One region of the Kitasatospora sp. NPDC001159 genome, then DNA from elsewhere that is predicted to be linked to it. Evidence: riboswitches for the same ligand, from Rfam matches in the RefSeq annotation. Region 1 holds a riboswitch; each other region holds the start of a gene.
The links. A riboswitch is a leader RNA that binds a small molecule or an ion and turns the genes downstream of it on or off. The one in region 1 is predicted to bind S-adenosylmethionine.
Positions count from the first base shown of each region.

Region 2: another riboswitch for S-adenosylmethionine. It lies ahead of ACWC9T_RS22695 (aminotransferase class V-fold PLP-dependent enzyme); the one in region 1 lies ahead of ACWC9T_RS19670 (IclR family transcriptional regulator).
Region 3: another riboswitch for S-adenosylmethionine. It lies ahead of thrC (threonine synthase); the one in region 1 lies ahead of ACWC9T_RS19670 (IclR family transcriptional regulator).

Region 1 is NZ_JBSFJV010000035.1:14,534-19,256, forward strand. It holds gene ACWC9T_RS19655 (ABC transporter permease) at 1-635, opposite strand, end outside; gene ACWC9T_RS19660 (ABC transporter permease) at 649-1,503, opposite strand; gene ACWC9T_RS19665 (PucR family transcriptional regulator) at 1,593-1,877, shown strand; gene ACWC9T_RS19670 (IclR family transcriptional regulator) at 1,922-2,635, opposite strand; SAM riboswitch class I at 2,834-2,976, opposite strand; gene ACWC9T_RS19675 (glycoside hydrolase family 15 protein) at 3,162-4,723, opposite strand, start outside.
Region 2 is NZ_JBSFJV010000044.1:54,804-59,526, reverse strand. It holds gene ctaE (aa3-type cytochrome oxidase subunit III) at 1-360, opposite strand, end outside; gene ACWC9T_RS22705 (hypothetical protein) at 758-1,183, shown strand; gene trpD (anthranilate phosphoribosyltransferase) at 1,302-2,378, shown strand; SAM riboswitch class IV at 2,525-2,642, shown strand; gene ACWC9T_RS22695 (aminotransferase class V-fold PLP-dependent enzyme) at 2,693-4,144, shown strand; gene ACWC9T_RS22690 (Lrp/AsnC ligand binding domain-containing protein) at 4,148-4,429, opposite strand; gene ACWC9T_RS22685 (rhomboid family intramembrane serine protease) at 4,471-4,723, opposite strand, start outside.
Region 3 is NZ_JBSFJV010000031.1:10,058-14,780, forward strand. It holds gene groL (chaperonin GroEL) at 1-244, opposite strand, end outside; gene ACWC9T_RS18010 (cold-shock protein) at 593-796, opposite strand; gene ACWC9T_RS18015 (MoaD/ThiS family protein) at 1,349-1,627, opposite strand; gene thrC (threonine synthase) at 1,655-2,935, opposite strand; SAM riboswitch class I at 2,953-3,086, opposite strand; gene ACWC9T_RS18025 (glucosyl-3-phosphoglycerate synthase) at 3,231-4,268, shown strand; gene ACWC9T_RS18030 (alpha,alpha-trehalose-phosphate synthase (UDP-forming)) at 4,590-4,723, shown strand, end outside.

The sequences.
Region 1 (4,723 bases):
GTCACCACGATCTCGTCGAAGGAGAGTGCGAACGCCAGCAACCCGCCCGCCAGCAGCGCCGACCGCACCGCCGGGAAGGTGACGTACCGGAAGGTCTGGAAGGTGTGCGCGCCGAGGTCGGCCGAGGCCTCCTCGGCGGAGGGCGACATCCGGCGCAGCCTGGCGATGACGTTGTTGAAGACCACGACGATGCAGAAGGTGGCGTGCCCGATGATGACGGTGAGCATGCCGAACCCGATGCCCGCCGGGCCGAGCACGGTGCGGAACGCGGCGTTGAGCGCGATGCCGGTGACGATGCCGGGCAGTGCGATCGGCAGGATCACCAGGAACGACACCGTCTGCCGACCGAAGAACCGGCAGCGCTGGACCGCGAATGCGGTCATCGTTCCCAGGACCAGGGCCACCAGGGTGGCCCCCGCTCCCGCCTGCAGTGAGGTGACGAGCGCGCTGCGGGCGCCCTCGGACTGCCAGGCCCGCACCCACCACTCGGCGGTGAGTCCGGTCGGCGGCCAGGCGAAGGAGCGGTCCCGGTTGACCGAGTTGAGCAGGACCAGCAGCAGCGGCAGGTAGACGACGGCGAGGCCGGCGGCCACGGCCGCGCGCAGCGCGATCCGGGCACGGCGGGAGAGGATCACTGGTGTTCGACTCCTACAGAGAGTCCAGGGCGCCGGTCCGGCGCACGGCGAGCAGGTAGCCGACGATCACCACCACGGGTACGCAGGACAGCACGGCAGCCAGTGGCAGGTTGAGCGTCACGTTGTCGGCGATCGCGGTGCCCAGCACCTGCGTCTTCCCACCGACGATCCGTACGGCGATGTAGTCGCCGAGGCTCAGCGAGAAGGTGCAGACCGACCCGGCGAACACCGAGGGCAAGACCTGCGGAAGGACCACTGAGCGGAAGGTCCGCCCGGCCGAGGCGCCCAGATCGGCCGAGGCGTCAAGGAGGTTGGTCGGCAGGTTCTCGAGTCCCGCGTAGACCGGCAGGATCATGTACGGCAGCCACAGGTAGGCCAGGACGGCGATGACCGCCGCCGTGCCGTACCCGGGGCTCGACAAGCCGAACGGTTTGCCGAGCCAGTCGAGCACGCCGCCCCGGCTGAAGATGACGCGCCAGGCGTACGCCTTGACCAGGTAGCTGGCCCAGAGCGGGGTCAGTACGGCGACCACCAGGAGCTTGCGGGTGCGCGGCCGGGCGATCCGGGCCATGTAGAAGGCCATCGGGAACGCCACCACGGCGTCGACCACCGTGACCGCGGCGGCGATGCCGAGGGTGCGCAGGGCGATCGTCCGGTAGACCGGCTCGGTGAGGACGGTGTGGAAGTTGGCGGTGTTCCGGATTCGGACGATGTCGTAGGTGAAGTCGTCGACCGTCCAGAAGGCCGAGAGGAACAGGACGGCGAGCGAGCCCAGGTAGGCGAGCACCAGCCAGGCCATCGGCGCCGCCAGTAGCAGCGCCAGCCGCAGCCTGGCGTGCCGGTGCAGGACGGAGGCCGCCTGCCGCATGCCACCCCGCCGCAGCGGCGGGGCAGCGACGTCGTGATTCGCCCGCTCGCCTCCTGCCCCGCCTGCTGCTCTCCAGCCCCGACCTGCCGTTGAAGCAACTCGCCGCCGAGGTGCTGCGCCCGCTCACCCGGTTCGACGGGACCAACAACGCCGATCTCGTCACGACCCTGCACGCCTACCTGGCCGCGGACTGCTCGGTCCAGGCGGTCGCCGACCGGCTGTACGTCCACCGCAACACCGTCCGCTACCGGCTGGACCAGATCGAGCGCCTCACCGGCCGATCACTGCAGTCCATGCAGGACCGCTTCCAGCTCTGGCTCGCCCTCCTCGCCGCCTTCCCCGACCGGACATCGGCGATTCCCCAGCATGATTGATCGTTTCCGACGATCAGCCGGGGGCCGCCAGGGCGACGGGTCGGTCAGGGGTGGCGCAGGGCTTCGGTGAGGCGGTTGGCCGCCTCGACGACGGCCTGGGAGAAGTGCGCGCCGGGGTGGCGGGTGAGGCGTTCGATCGGGCCGGAGACGGAGACGGCGGCCACGACCCGGTTGGACGGGCCGCGGACGGGCGCGGAGACGGAGACCACGCCGGGCTCGCGCTCGCCGACGGACTGGGCCCAGCCGCGGCGCCGTACGCCGCTGAGGGCGGTGGCGGTGAAGCGGGCGCCCAGGAGGCCGCGGTGGAGCCGCTCAGGTTCCTCCCAGGCGAGCAGGATCTGGGCGGCGGAGCCGGCCTTCATGGGGAGGGTGACGCCGACGGGGACGGTGTCGCGAAGGCCGGAGAGCCGCTCGGCGGCGGCCACGCAGATGCGGACCTCGCCCTGGCGGCGGTAGAGCTGTGCGCTCTCGCCGGTGACGTCGCGCAGGTGGATGAGGACCGAGCCGGCGGCCGCCAGCAGCCGGTCCTCACCGGCCGCCGCCGAGAGCTCCCCGAGCCGGGGGCCCAGGACGAACCGGCCCTGCAGGTCCCTGCCGACCAGACGGTGGTGTTCCAGTGCGACGGCGAGCCGGTGGGCGGTGGGCCGCGCCAGGCCGGTGGCGGCGACGAGCCCGGCCAGCGTGGCGGGACCTGCCTCCAGGGTGCCGAGGATCGAGGTGACCTTGTCGAGCACGCCGACGCCGCTCGTGTTCTCCATGGATGGGTACTCCAGTCTCAAACCCCGTGAGCAGCAGGTGGGTTCCGCTCACGGAGGCTCCCCGCGGGGAGCGGGGGGTGGTCAGCGAGAACGGGCCTGAGAAGTCGGCCGATTGCCTGCGCCGGGCACGAGACGGGTACGCGAAAGGGCCGGGGCGGGAAGCGCCCGGGCGAAGGACAGCACAGAGAGCACCGTGTCTCCTCATCTTTCCCGCGCCACGTTGGCGACAGGCCGGAGTTGGCACTGATCCCGGACGGCGCGGCGCGTACTTCGCACACCGAGTCGACCGGGGAGTTGCCGGGGCTTCGTAGGGCCGGTCCCTCCACCCCTCTGGATGATTCGCGAGGAACCATACAAGACTCCCCGGCCGACCCGCCAAACCTCCCCCCTCCCGTGCGAACGCTCCGCATCATCCGGTCAGGGGATTGGCCGCCGGTTTGCCGCCCCCAAGGGCGAGCGCTGAAGGCCGCCTCCTGGCCGACCGTGCGCTCCGCGCCGCCGTGCGCCGGCCAGACTCTGTCAGTCGTCAGCCCAGGGTGCGGTCGAGGTTGTAGGCGGCACTGATCAGCGCGAGGTGGGTGAACGCCTGCGGGAAGTTGCCCTGTTGCTCGCCGGTGTGGCTGATCTCCTCGGCGTACAGGCCGAGGTGGTTGGCGTAGGTGAGCATCTTCTCGAAGGCGAGCCGGGCCTCGTCCAGGCGGCCGGCCCGGGTGAGGGCCTCGACGTACCAGAAGGAGCAGATCGAGAAGGTGCCCTCCTCGCCGATCAGGCCGTCCGGGCTGGCCTGCGGGTCGTACCGGTAGACCAGCGAGTCGGAGACCAGGTCGGCGCTGAGCGCGTCCAGCGTGGAAAGCCACTTGGGGTCGGTGGGTGCGATGAACTTGGCCAGCGGCATCATCAACACCGCGGCGTCCAGCACCTGATCGTCCTCGTGCTGGACGAACGCCCTGCGCTCCGCGGACCAGCCCCGGTCCATGATCCGCCGGTAGACGGCATCACGCGCGGCACCCCAGCGCACCAGGTCGGCCGGCAGGCCGCGGCGCCGGGCGATCCGGACGGCCCGTTCGATCGCCACCCAGCACATCAGGCGGGAGTAGAGGAACCTCTTGCGCCCGCCGCGGGTCTCCCACACGCCCTCGTCGGGCTGGTCCCAGTTGGCACAGACCCAGTCGACCACGGCGCACACGGCGTCCCACTGCTCGCTGGAGATCGGCTGACCCCACTTGTCGTACAGGTAGACGGAGTCCAGCAGGGCGCCGTAGATGTCGAGCTGGAGCTGGTCGACGGCCGCGTTGCCGACCCGCACCGGAGCGGACCCCCGGTAGCCCTCCAGGTGCCGGAGCTCGCGCTCGGGCAGGTCGGAGCGGCCGTCGATGCCGTACATGATCTGCAACGGGCCGGAGGGCCGGGTCCCGTCCCGGTCGATCCGGGCGGTCAGGAAGCCCATGAACGCCTCGGCCTCGCCGGTGAAGCCCAGCCGCAGCAACGCGTACACGCAGAACGCGGCGTCCCGTACCCACAAGTAGCGGTAGTCCCAGTTGCGTTCGCCACCGATCCGTTCTGGCAGGCTGGTGGTCGGCGCGGCCACCATCGCGCCGGTCGGGGCATAGGTGAGCAGTTTGAGCGTCAGCGCCGAGCGGTGAACCATCTCCCGCCACCGCCCTCGGTACCGGCTCTGCGCCAGCCACCCCCGCCAGAACGCCACCGTGGCCTTGAACTCCACCTCCGCCTCGTGGTGGGCGCAGCCCCTCGGCGACACGCCGCCGTCGACCCGGTCGAGCGCGAACACCGCCGTCTCGCCCTGGCTGAGCTTGAACTCGGCGGTCACGTCCAGCTCGTCGCACTCGAACGCCACCGTGGAGGTGAGCGCGAGTGACAGCGCGCCGGACTCGAAGATCGCCAGGCCGTCCCCCTGCCGCCGCACCACGTGCGGCTGCGCCCCGTAACCGAACCGCGGCGCGACCCGCGCCCGGAACGGCAGCGAACCCCGCACGCACACCACCCGCCGAATCAGCCGATGCCGCCCGGTCTCACCCGCCACATGACCGCCGACGATCGGCATAAAGTCCTGGATCTCACCGACGCCGT
Region 2 (4,723 bases), on a different contig from region 1:
GTACACCTGGCCGCCGATGAAGATCGCGCCCATCATGAACGTGATGATGAACCACATGCGGAGCTTCTTCACGTCCCCGCGCTCGGCGGCGAACACGCCGAGCTGGCAGGTCAGCGAGGAGAGCACCAGGATGGTCGTGTTGACCGAGGAGAAGCCCACGTTCAGGGCGTGCGCCTTCTCGGTCCAGAACTCGGCTCCCTTGACGGAGCGGAGCGTGAAGTACATCGCGAAGAGGGCCGCGAAGAACATCAACTCGGAACTGAGCCAGACGATCGTTCCGACGCTGACCATGTTCGGTCGGTTGACCGATCCGTGCGCGTGCCCGGTTTCTACTGCTGTTGCTGTCGCCACGACGGACATTATGTCGGTCCCTTATTCCGTCTTCACGCCGGGGGGTGTCCCTCGGAGTGTCCGGTGCGTGCGGTATGCCCGCTTGGCGGCCGACGGGGTGTCCGGACGGGGACTGAGCAGCGGCGTGTCCCTTTTCTGACGGTTCCTCGGAGGGGTCTGCGACCCCGTTGCCCGGCGCGTCGCTGCACGGTCGGCGCAGCGTCCGGTTGTAGGGGACGGGGTGCCCCATCGGCCGTCCGGGTGGTCTAGGCGGGTCCGGGTGACGGGCCGTCCTCCGGGCGGGCGAGTCGTGGGCGCGGCGGCTTGAGGGGGAACGTGCGCGATGGGGGCTCGGGACCGGGCGAAACGGGAGTAGCATCCGGATCAGGTGAACGTGGTCCGGATCACACTTGAGGGAGCAGGGCCCATGGCGTACACGACCGACGAGATGCTCACCGTCCTCGTCTACAGCGACGACCGCAACACCCGCGAGCAGGTGCTGACGGCGCTCGGCCGTCGGCCCGCCGAGGATCTTCCGGAGCTGTCCTACCTGGAGTGCGCGACCACCCCCGCGGTGCTCAAAGCGCTGGAGAAGGGCGGCGTCGACCTCTGCGTCCTGGACGGCGAGGCGGTGCCGGCCGGCGGGCTCGGCCTCGGGCGCCAGCTCAAGGACGAGATCTACGGCTGCCCGCCGGTGCTGGTGCTGATCGGCCGGCCGCAGGACTCCTGGCTCGCCGCCTGGAGCCGGGCCGATGCCGCGATCTCCCGCCCGGTGGAGCCGGTCGCGTTGGCCGGGGCGGTGGCCACCCTGCTGCGGGCCCGACTGGCCAAGCGGACCCCGGCCACGCGTTGAGCGGTGTTGTCTCAGCACTAGAGAAGGCACCGCCGTAGGAACGCTACCGCTGGATAGGCTGGCTCCATCCGTACGGACGTCCCCGGTGTGGGGGAACCGACAACAGCTGGAGTCAGCCATGGTGAACGTGAACCCTGCGAACGGTGGTACCGACCCCGTGCAGGTGGTCCGCACCTGGCCGGACCTCCTGGCGGCGCTGTTGAAGGGGGAGGACCTCGACCGCTCGTCCACCGCGTGGGCGATGGACCGGATCATGAGCGGCGAGGCGTCCCCCGCCCAGGTGGCCGGGTTCATGGTGGCGCTGCGGGCCAAGGGCGAGTCGGTCGAGGAGATCTCCGGGCTGGTCGACGCGATGTACGACCATGCCGAGCCGCTGGACATCCCCGGCCCGGCGGTGGACATCGTCGGCACCGGCGGCGACCGGGCGAAGACCGTCAACATCTCCACCATGTCGGCGATCGTCGCGGCGGCCGCCGGGGCCAAGGTGGTCAAGCACGGCAACCGGTCGGCCTCCTCCACCAGCGGCTCCTCGGACGTGCTGGAGAAGCTCGGGGTGGCGCTCAACCTGTCGGCCCGGCGGGTGGCCGAAGTGGCCGAGGAGGTCGGGCTCACCTTCTGCTTCGCGGCGAAGTTCCACCCGTCGATGCGGCACGCCGCCACCGCGCGGCGCGACCTCGGGGTGCCCACCGCCTTCAACATCCTCGGCCCGCTGACCAACCCGGCCAAGGTCACCTCGCACGCGATCGGCTGCTTCGACACCCGGCTCGCCGGCCTGATCGCCGGGGTGCTCGCCCGGCGCGGGGCGACCGCGCTGGTGTTCCGTGGTGATGACGGGCTGGACGAGCTGACCATCACCACCACCTCACGGGTGTGGCTGGTGCGCGACGGGGTGGTCACCGAGACCACCTTCGACCCGCGGGACGTCGGCATCGAGCTGGTCGGCATCGAGGCGCTGCGCGGGGCGGACGCCGCGTACAACGCCGAGGTCGCGCGCCGGCTGCTGGCCGGGGAGCGCGGGCCGGTGCGGGATGCCGTGCTGCTGAACACCGCGGCGGCGCTGGTGGCGCTCGACCTGGGCGACGCGCCGCTGACCGAGCAGCTCGCGGCGGGCATGGCGCGGGCGGCGGAGGCGGTCGACTCGGGCGCGGCGCAGGATCTGCTCCGGCGCTGGGCGGACGCCACCAGCCGTAGCTGAGGCGGCAGTTGAGGGCCCGTGCCGGTTCGCCGGTGCGGGCCCTTGGCACAGGCCCCGAGCGCCCCGGAGGCGAGCGGTCGAGGACACTGTCCGGATGGTGGATTCCTGTTTGACCACTCGGCGGACCCGACCTAGAGTCTCGGCCAGGTCATGAGTGACAGCGTCAAGCCCCAGCTTGCTGTCCGGCAACCCTCCGTCCGTGGCGGGGTGCCCTGGGTGAGGACCGGGTCGCCCGGCAAGCCGTCCGTGCGACAAGCGCGGACGCCCGACGACTGGCACTCCCGGGGTCCCTACCCCCGAAGGAGTGCATCCTCATGTCTGCTTCCCACCCGTCGTCCGCCACCACCCTTCTTTCGGCGCGCTCCGCGCGGCCCCTCCCATGTGCCCCGCTCGCCGTCCTCGGCCGCGACGTCCAGGTCCCGCTGGCCAGCGGAGAGAAGGTCGGCTACGCGGCGCTCGACTACGCGGCCAGCTCGCCGGCGCTCCAGCGGGTGTGGGACGACGTCGCCGCCTACGCGCCCTACTACGGCAGCGTGCACCGCGGCGCCGGGTACCTCTCCCAGCTGTCCACCGACCTGTTCGAGCAGAGCCGCCGCACCGTCGCCGAGTTCCTCGACCTGCGCGGGGGCGACCAGGTGGTCTTCACCCGCGCCACCACCGACTCGCTCAACCTGCTGGCCTCCGCCGTTCCGGCCGGCACCCGGGTGTTCGCCTTCGAGACCGAGCACCACGCCTCGCTGCTGCCCTGGGCGCACGCCGGGCTGGAGGTCGACTACCTGCGGGCGCCGCGCTCGCGGGCTGAGGCGGTGGCCGCGCTGGACGCCGCACTCGCCGGGGCGCCCGAGGGGCCGAAGCTGCTGTGCGTCACCGGGGCCTCCAACGTGACCGGCGAGCTGTGGCCGGTCGCCGAACTGACCGCGACCGCGCACCGGCACGGCGCCCGGGTGGTGCTGGACGCCGCCCAGCTGGCCCCGCACCACCGGGTCTCGGTGCGCGAGCTGGACGTCGACTGGATCGCCTTCTCCGGTCACAAGCTGTACGCACCGTTCGGGGCCGGGGTGCTGGCCGGGCGGACGGACTGGCTGGACGCGGCCGACCCGTACCTGGCCGGCGGCGGGGCGACCCGGACGGTGGCGCGGGAGGTGGACGGCTCGGTGGCCGTCCAGTGGCACACCGGCCCGGCCCGGCACGAGGCCGGCTCGCCGAACGTCATCGGCGCCTACGCGATCGCCTCGGCCTGCCGGGCGCTGACCGAGGCCGGCTTCGACGCGCTGGAGGCCCGGGAGCGGCAGCTGGTCGAGCGGCTGACGGCGGGGCTGGCGGAGATCCCGCAGGTCAGGGTGCTCAGCCTGTTCGGCGCGACTGGTGACGTTCAAAGCGCCGCCCGGGTGGGCGTGCTGTCCTTCGTCGTCCAGGGCTGGAACAGCTCGCACTTCTCGGCCGCGCTGTCCGCCGAGTACGGCATCGGGGTTCGCGACGGACTGTTCTGCGCCCACCCGCTGGTACGCACCCTGCTCGGGGAGGAGTCTGGGGTGACACCCGGTCCAGTCCCCGTGTGCGGGGCGCCCGAGCCCTCGCTGCCGGGCGAGCGCAGCCTGAACGCGATCCGGGTGAGCTTCGGCGCCGGGACGCCGGACGAGCACATCGAGCGCTTCCTGACCGCCGTCCGCGAGCTGGTCACGGACGGCGCGGCCTGGAACTACCGCAACGAGGGCGGCCGTTGCGTCGCCACTGTGCAGATCGACAGGGGCCGTCGCGAGGGCTGAGTCCTACTCGTCCAGGCCGAGGGCGAAAGCCGCTTCCAAGTCGTGCTGCGAGTAGGTGCGGAAGGCGATCTGGGTCTCGGTGTGGGCCACGCCCGGGACCTTGTTGAGCCGGCCCGGGATGACCTCGGCCAGGTCGTCGTGGCGGCGAACCCGGACCATCGCCACCAGGTCGTAGCCGCCGGTCACCGAGTACACCTCGCTGACGCCCTCGATGGCAGCGATGGCCTCGGCGATCTCCGGGATGCGGTCGACACTGGTCTTGATCAGGACGATGGCGGTGATCACTGTTCGGGCTCCTTTGTGGGGTGCGGCCAGGGTATCGGGCCTCAGTCGGGGCGTCTCGGGGGGCGGCCGACGACGGTGCACGCGTAGAGGAAGCCGGCCGAGAAGCCGATCACGTGGACCAGGTAGGCCACCCCGGGCCCGGCCGAGTGCACGGACCACCACTGCAGGGCGAACCAGAGGCCGAGCACCAGCCAGGCCGGGAAGCGCAGCGGGAGGAAGAGGAGCAGCGGGACCAGGGTGGTCACCCGGGCGCGGGGGTGGAGGCGCAGGTAGGCGCCGAGCACGCCGGAGATC
Region 3 (4,723 bases), on a different contig from region 1:
CGTCCGTCTTCTTGGCGACCTCCTTGACGAGCTCCGCACCGATCTTCTCGTACGGGTCCTCGAGCTCGATCTCCTTGGCGATGGAGACACCGTCGTTGGTGATCGTGGGGGCGCCCCACTTCTTCTCCAGCACGACGTTGCGACCCTTGGGGCCGAGCGTGACCTTCACTGCGTCGGCGAGCTGGTTCATGCCACGCTCAAGGCCGCGGCGAGCTTCCTCATCAAAGGCGATGATCTTGGCCATCTGAAGTGGTCCTCCGGGACACGGTCGACTGCTCGGACCAAGGGGTGCCCGCGACGGACGGCCCTGGTGTGCGGGGGTCCATTCCCCTACCGCTCCCGGGGGCCTCACCGACCCGGTCCGCTGTCACTCTCACGCTGTGAGTGCTAACGCCAATGATTAGCACTCCGGGTGGTCGAGTGCAAGCCCAATCGACAACCCGCGAGCCGCCGTCGGGCCCCGCCCGGCAAGGCGGACGAGGGCGCGGACGGGAACGCGAACGGGCCCGCACGACGCGTGTCGTACGGGCCCACCGAGAAGCAAGAGGTCCACCAGCAGTGGGCCGTGCCGAGCTCCTGGAGCCGGAAGGGGTCAGACCGCCGCGCGGACCATGTCCGCCTGCGGGCCCTTCTGTCCCTGGGAGATCTCGAACTCGACCCGCTGGCCCTCCTCGAGGGTGCGGTAGCCGTCCATCTGGATCGCGCTGTAGTGGACGAAGACGTCCGCACCACCGTCGACCGCGATGAAGCCGTAGCCCTTCTCCGCGTTGAACCACTTGACGGTGCCCTGAGCCATTCCGAACTCCCCTAGTGCTGTGCTGGCCCTTCACGTGCCCGCAGGTCGCGGGCCCGGGTCTGGTTGGAGGCCGGCCCGGGGAACCCCCCCTGAGCGCAGCCGTGCACGCCGCAATCCTCCGCCCGGAACACCGCACGGCTTCCGGTGAGCGGGTGATTACGTCGACCGCCGCTGAATGTATCCGGATCGCCGCCCTCTGCAACAGGGCCAGCCGCCGGGAATTCCATAGACCCGTCAAGAGACAAGGTCGAGCAAACCGGGAGAAACTCGGCATTCCGCGCCGGACATAGCGGACGAATTACCCAAATCCCTGCAGGAATTCTGACATCCGCCTGACATGTTTCACGGCCCTGGATTCGGCCCGGCCTCCGCGCCCGGACGACCTCCGGCGAAGCACCGCGCGAGCCGAGAGGGAAGCCCCGTTCCCAGCAGAGCCACACTCTACTCCGACTCGACCGGGAAATATTCCCGCCGAAATGCCAGCGGCCGCCCGCGCATACGGAGAGTCGAATTCCGTACGTGCGGGCGGCCGGGAGGCGGGTTCGCGACGGCTCAGCAGCCGCCGGCCACCGCCGGGATGATCGAGACGCTGGCGCCGCCCTTGATCTCGGTCGCCAGGCCCTCGGCGAAACGCACGTCGTCGTCGTTCACGTACACGTTGACGAAACGGCGCAGCTTGCCGGTGTCGTCCAGAATGCGGGCGGAGATACCCGCGTGGTTCTTCTCCAGGTCGGCGATGACCTCGGCCAGGGTGGCCCCCTCGGCGGACACCTCGGCGGCGCCGCCGGTGTAGGTGCGCAGGATGGTGGGGATGCGGACGTTGGCGCTCATGGCTCTCCTAGCGGGGGTAGGGGTGGTTCAGGCGGACGCGAGGCCGGCGGAGCGGAACGACTCCAGCGTCGGGCGGATGACGGCGGTCATCCCGGCGTCGGAGACGGCGTCCAGCGTCTTCAGCCCGTCGCCGGTATTGATCGCGACGGTCTCCTTGGCCGGGTCCAGCTGACCGGTCTCGACCAGCTTCTTCAGCACGCCGACGGTCACCCCGCCCGCGGTCTCGGCGAAGATCCCCTCGGTCCGGGCCAGCAGCCGGATCGCCGCCACGACCTCCGCGTCGGTGACGTCCTCGACCGCCCCGCCGGTCCGACGGGCGATGTCCAGCACGTACGGGCCGTCCGCCGGGTTGCCGATCGCCAGCGACTTGGCGATGGTGTCCGGCTTGACCGGCTTGACCACGTCCCGGCCCGCCTTGAACGCGGCCGACACCGGCGAGCAGCCCTCGGCCTGGGCCCCGAAGATCCGGTACGGTCGGTCCTCCACCAGGCCGAGCGCGATCAGCTCCTGCAGCCCCTTGTCGATCTTCGTCAGCTGCGAACCCGAGGCGATCGGGATGACGATCTGCTCCGGCAGCCGCCAGCCGAGCTGCTCGCAGATCTCGTACGCCAGCGTCTTGGAGCCCTCGCCGTAGTACGGACGCAGGTTGACGTTCACGAAGCCCCAGCCCTCGCCGGCCGAGTCCCCGATCAGCTCCGAGCAGAAGCGGTTCACGTCGTCGTAGTTGCCCTCGATGCCGACCAGCTCGCCGCCGTACACCCCGGCCATCACGACCTTGCCCTGCTCCAGGTCGTGCGGGATGAAGACGCAGGACCGGAACCCGGCCCGGGCCGCCGCCGCCCCCACCGCGCCGGCCAGGTTGCCGGTCGAGGAGCAGGACAGCGTGGTGTACCCGAACGCCCGCGCCGCCTCGATCGCACAGGCCACCACCCGGTCCTTGAACGAGTGCGTCGGGTTGCCGGAGTCGTCCTTCACGTGCAGCGGAGCGGTGAACCCGAGCTCCCGGCCCAGGTTGTCCGCCTTCACCAGTGGGGTCCACCCCGGGTTCAGGTTCGGCTTGGACGCCACATCGGCCGGCACCGGCAGCAGCGGCGCGTAGCGCCAGATGGACGCCGGACCGGCCTCGATCCGCCTGCGCAGCTCCTCCGCGCGCTCGCTCCCGAACTCGTACGCGATCTCCAGCGGCCCGAAGCACTCCAGGCAGGCGAAGCTGGGACCGAGCGGGAAGCGGGTGCCGCACTCCCGACAGGACAGCGCGGCGGCGGGGCCGAGGTCAACCGAAACGGGTGCGACAGTGTCGATAGCCATGATGGCGGAGGCCTCTCTCCTCATCTTCCCCGTGACGCGGTCGCGCCACAGGCCGGAATTGGCACCTGTCCCGCCGGGGCCTGTACGACAGCCGAGCGAGAAGGTTGCCGGGACGTCAACGGGCCGTTCCCTCAGTCCCTCTGGATGAGCTTGTGAAGTTGTGGTTCAGCGGCGACCCCGGCGTGCGAAGGGCCGACCGCTGTACGAAGACTGTATCCGAAGGCGTCAGCCCTGAAAGGGGCCGTCCGCCACGCGAGATGGCCCGTTCCACCCGACCTCGCCGAGGAGACCCACCGTGCCCGCCGAACCGACCCCCGCACTCCTCCCACAGGCGGCGTCCTGGCTGCGCCGCCGCTCGTGGAGCGCGGCCGACCGGCCGGTTCACACCCTGCTGGAGGCCAAACGGCACACCCGGCAGACCGTCAGCGTCGTCCTCCCCGCACTCGACGAGGAGGCCACCGTCGGCGACATCGTCCGCACCATCCGCCGTGAACTGATGGACCGCATCCCTCTGGTCGACGAACTGGTCGTACTCGACTCCGGCTCCACCGACGCCACCGCCGCCATCGCCGCCGAGGCCGGCGCCCGGGTGGAGCACCGCGACGCCGTCCTGCCCCGGCTGCCCGCCGTCCCCGGCAAGGGTGAGGTGCTCTGGCGCTCGCTGCTGGTCACCCACGGCGACATCGTCTGCTTCATCGACGCCGACCTGCGCGAGTTCGACCCCGCCTTCGTCTCCGGCATCATCGGTCCGCTGCTGACCGACGGGGACATCCACCTGGTCAAGGCCATGTACGACCGCCCCCTGGAAGTGTCGATCAGCGGCTCCGCCGGTGGGGAGACCGGCGCGATCGTCCCCACCGGCGGCGGCCGGGTCACCGAACTCGTCGCCCGCCCCCTGCTCAACCTGCACTGGCCGGGACTCGCCGGCTTCGTCCAGCCCCTCGGCGGCGAGTACGCGGCCCGCCGCTCACTGCTCGAACGACTGCCCTTCCCCACCGGCTACGGCGTCGAACTCGGCCTCCTGGTCGACGCCTTGGAGCTGGTCGGCCTGGACGGCCTGGCCCAGGTCGACGTCGGCGTCCGGCACCACCGCCACCAGGACGGCCAGGCCCTCGGCCGGATGGCCGCCACCATCTACCGCACCGCCCTGGAACGCCTCGACCGCACCCACCGCCTCAAGGCCTCCGCCGACCTGGTCCACCCCCACCTCACCCAGTTCACCCGCGACCCGCAGACCCGCGCCTTCGCCGCCCACACCCACCCCGTGACCGCCCTCGAGCGCCCCCCGATGCACACGATCGCCGAGTACGCAAAGCGCCGCACCGACGGGTGACAGACCCGAACAGCGCGGCTGCTGCGATTTCGCCAGTTGTCCCGGCGATTGGTTTGCGATGCCTGCCGACCGGCAACATCCCAACCGTGACTCCTCCCCCTCTCGACGAGGAGGCTTCCCACTCGACCCCTGCGGAGCCTCGTGACCCCTCCCCCGCGCGAACGCGGGGGCTTCTCACTTGGGTCCGTCAGACCTCATGACGGCCAGGCCCTGACCGCTGCGCATGGCAGGTCTCCGACTGTACGGCTGCGCCGCACTCCGCTCCGCCGTACGCTCGGAATCCACCCCGACGGGTGAACGGGCAGACCCAGAAGAGGACTCATGGCCGATTCATCGACCAAACGTTCAGGCCAGGCCGGCACCGCCCCCGTCCTGGTGGCCTCCAACCGGGGACCGGTGTCGTTCAGCACCGCCGACGACGGCACACTGACCCTGCGCCGCGGCGGCGGAGGCCT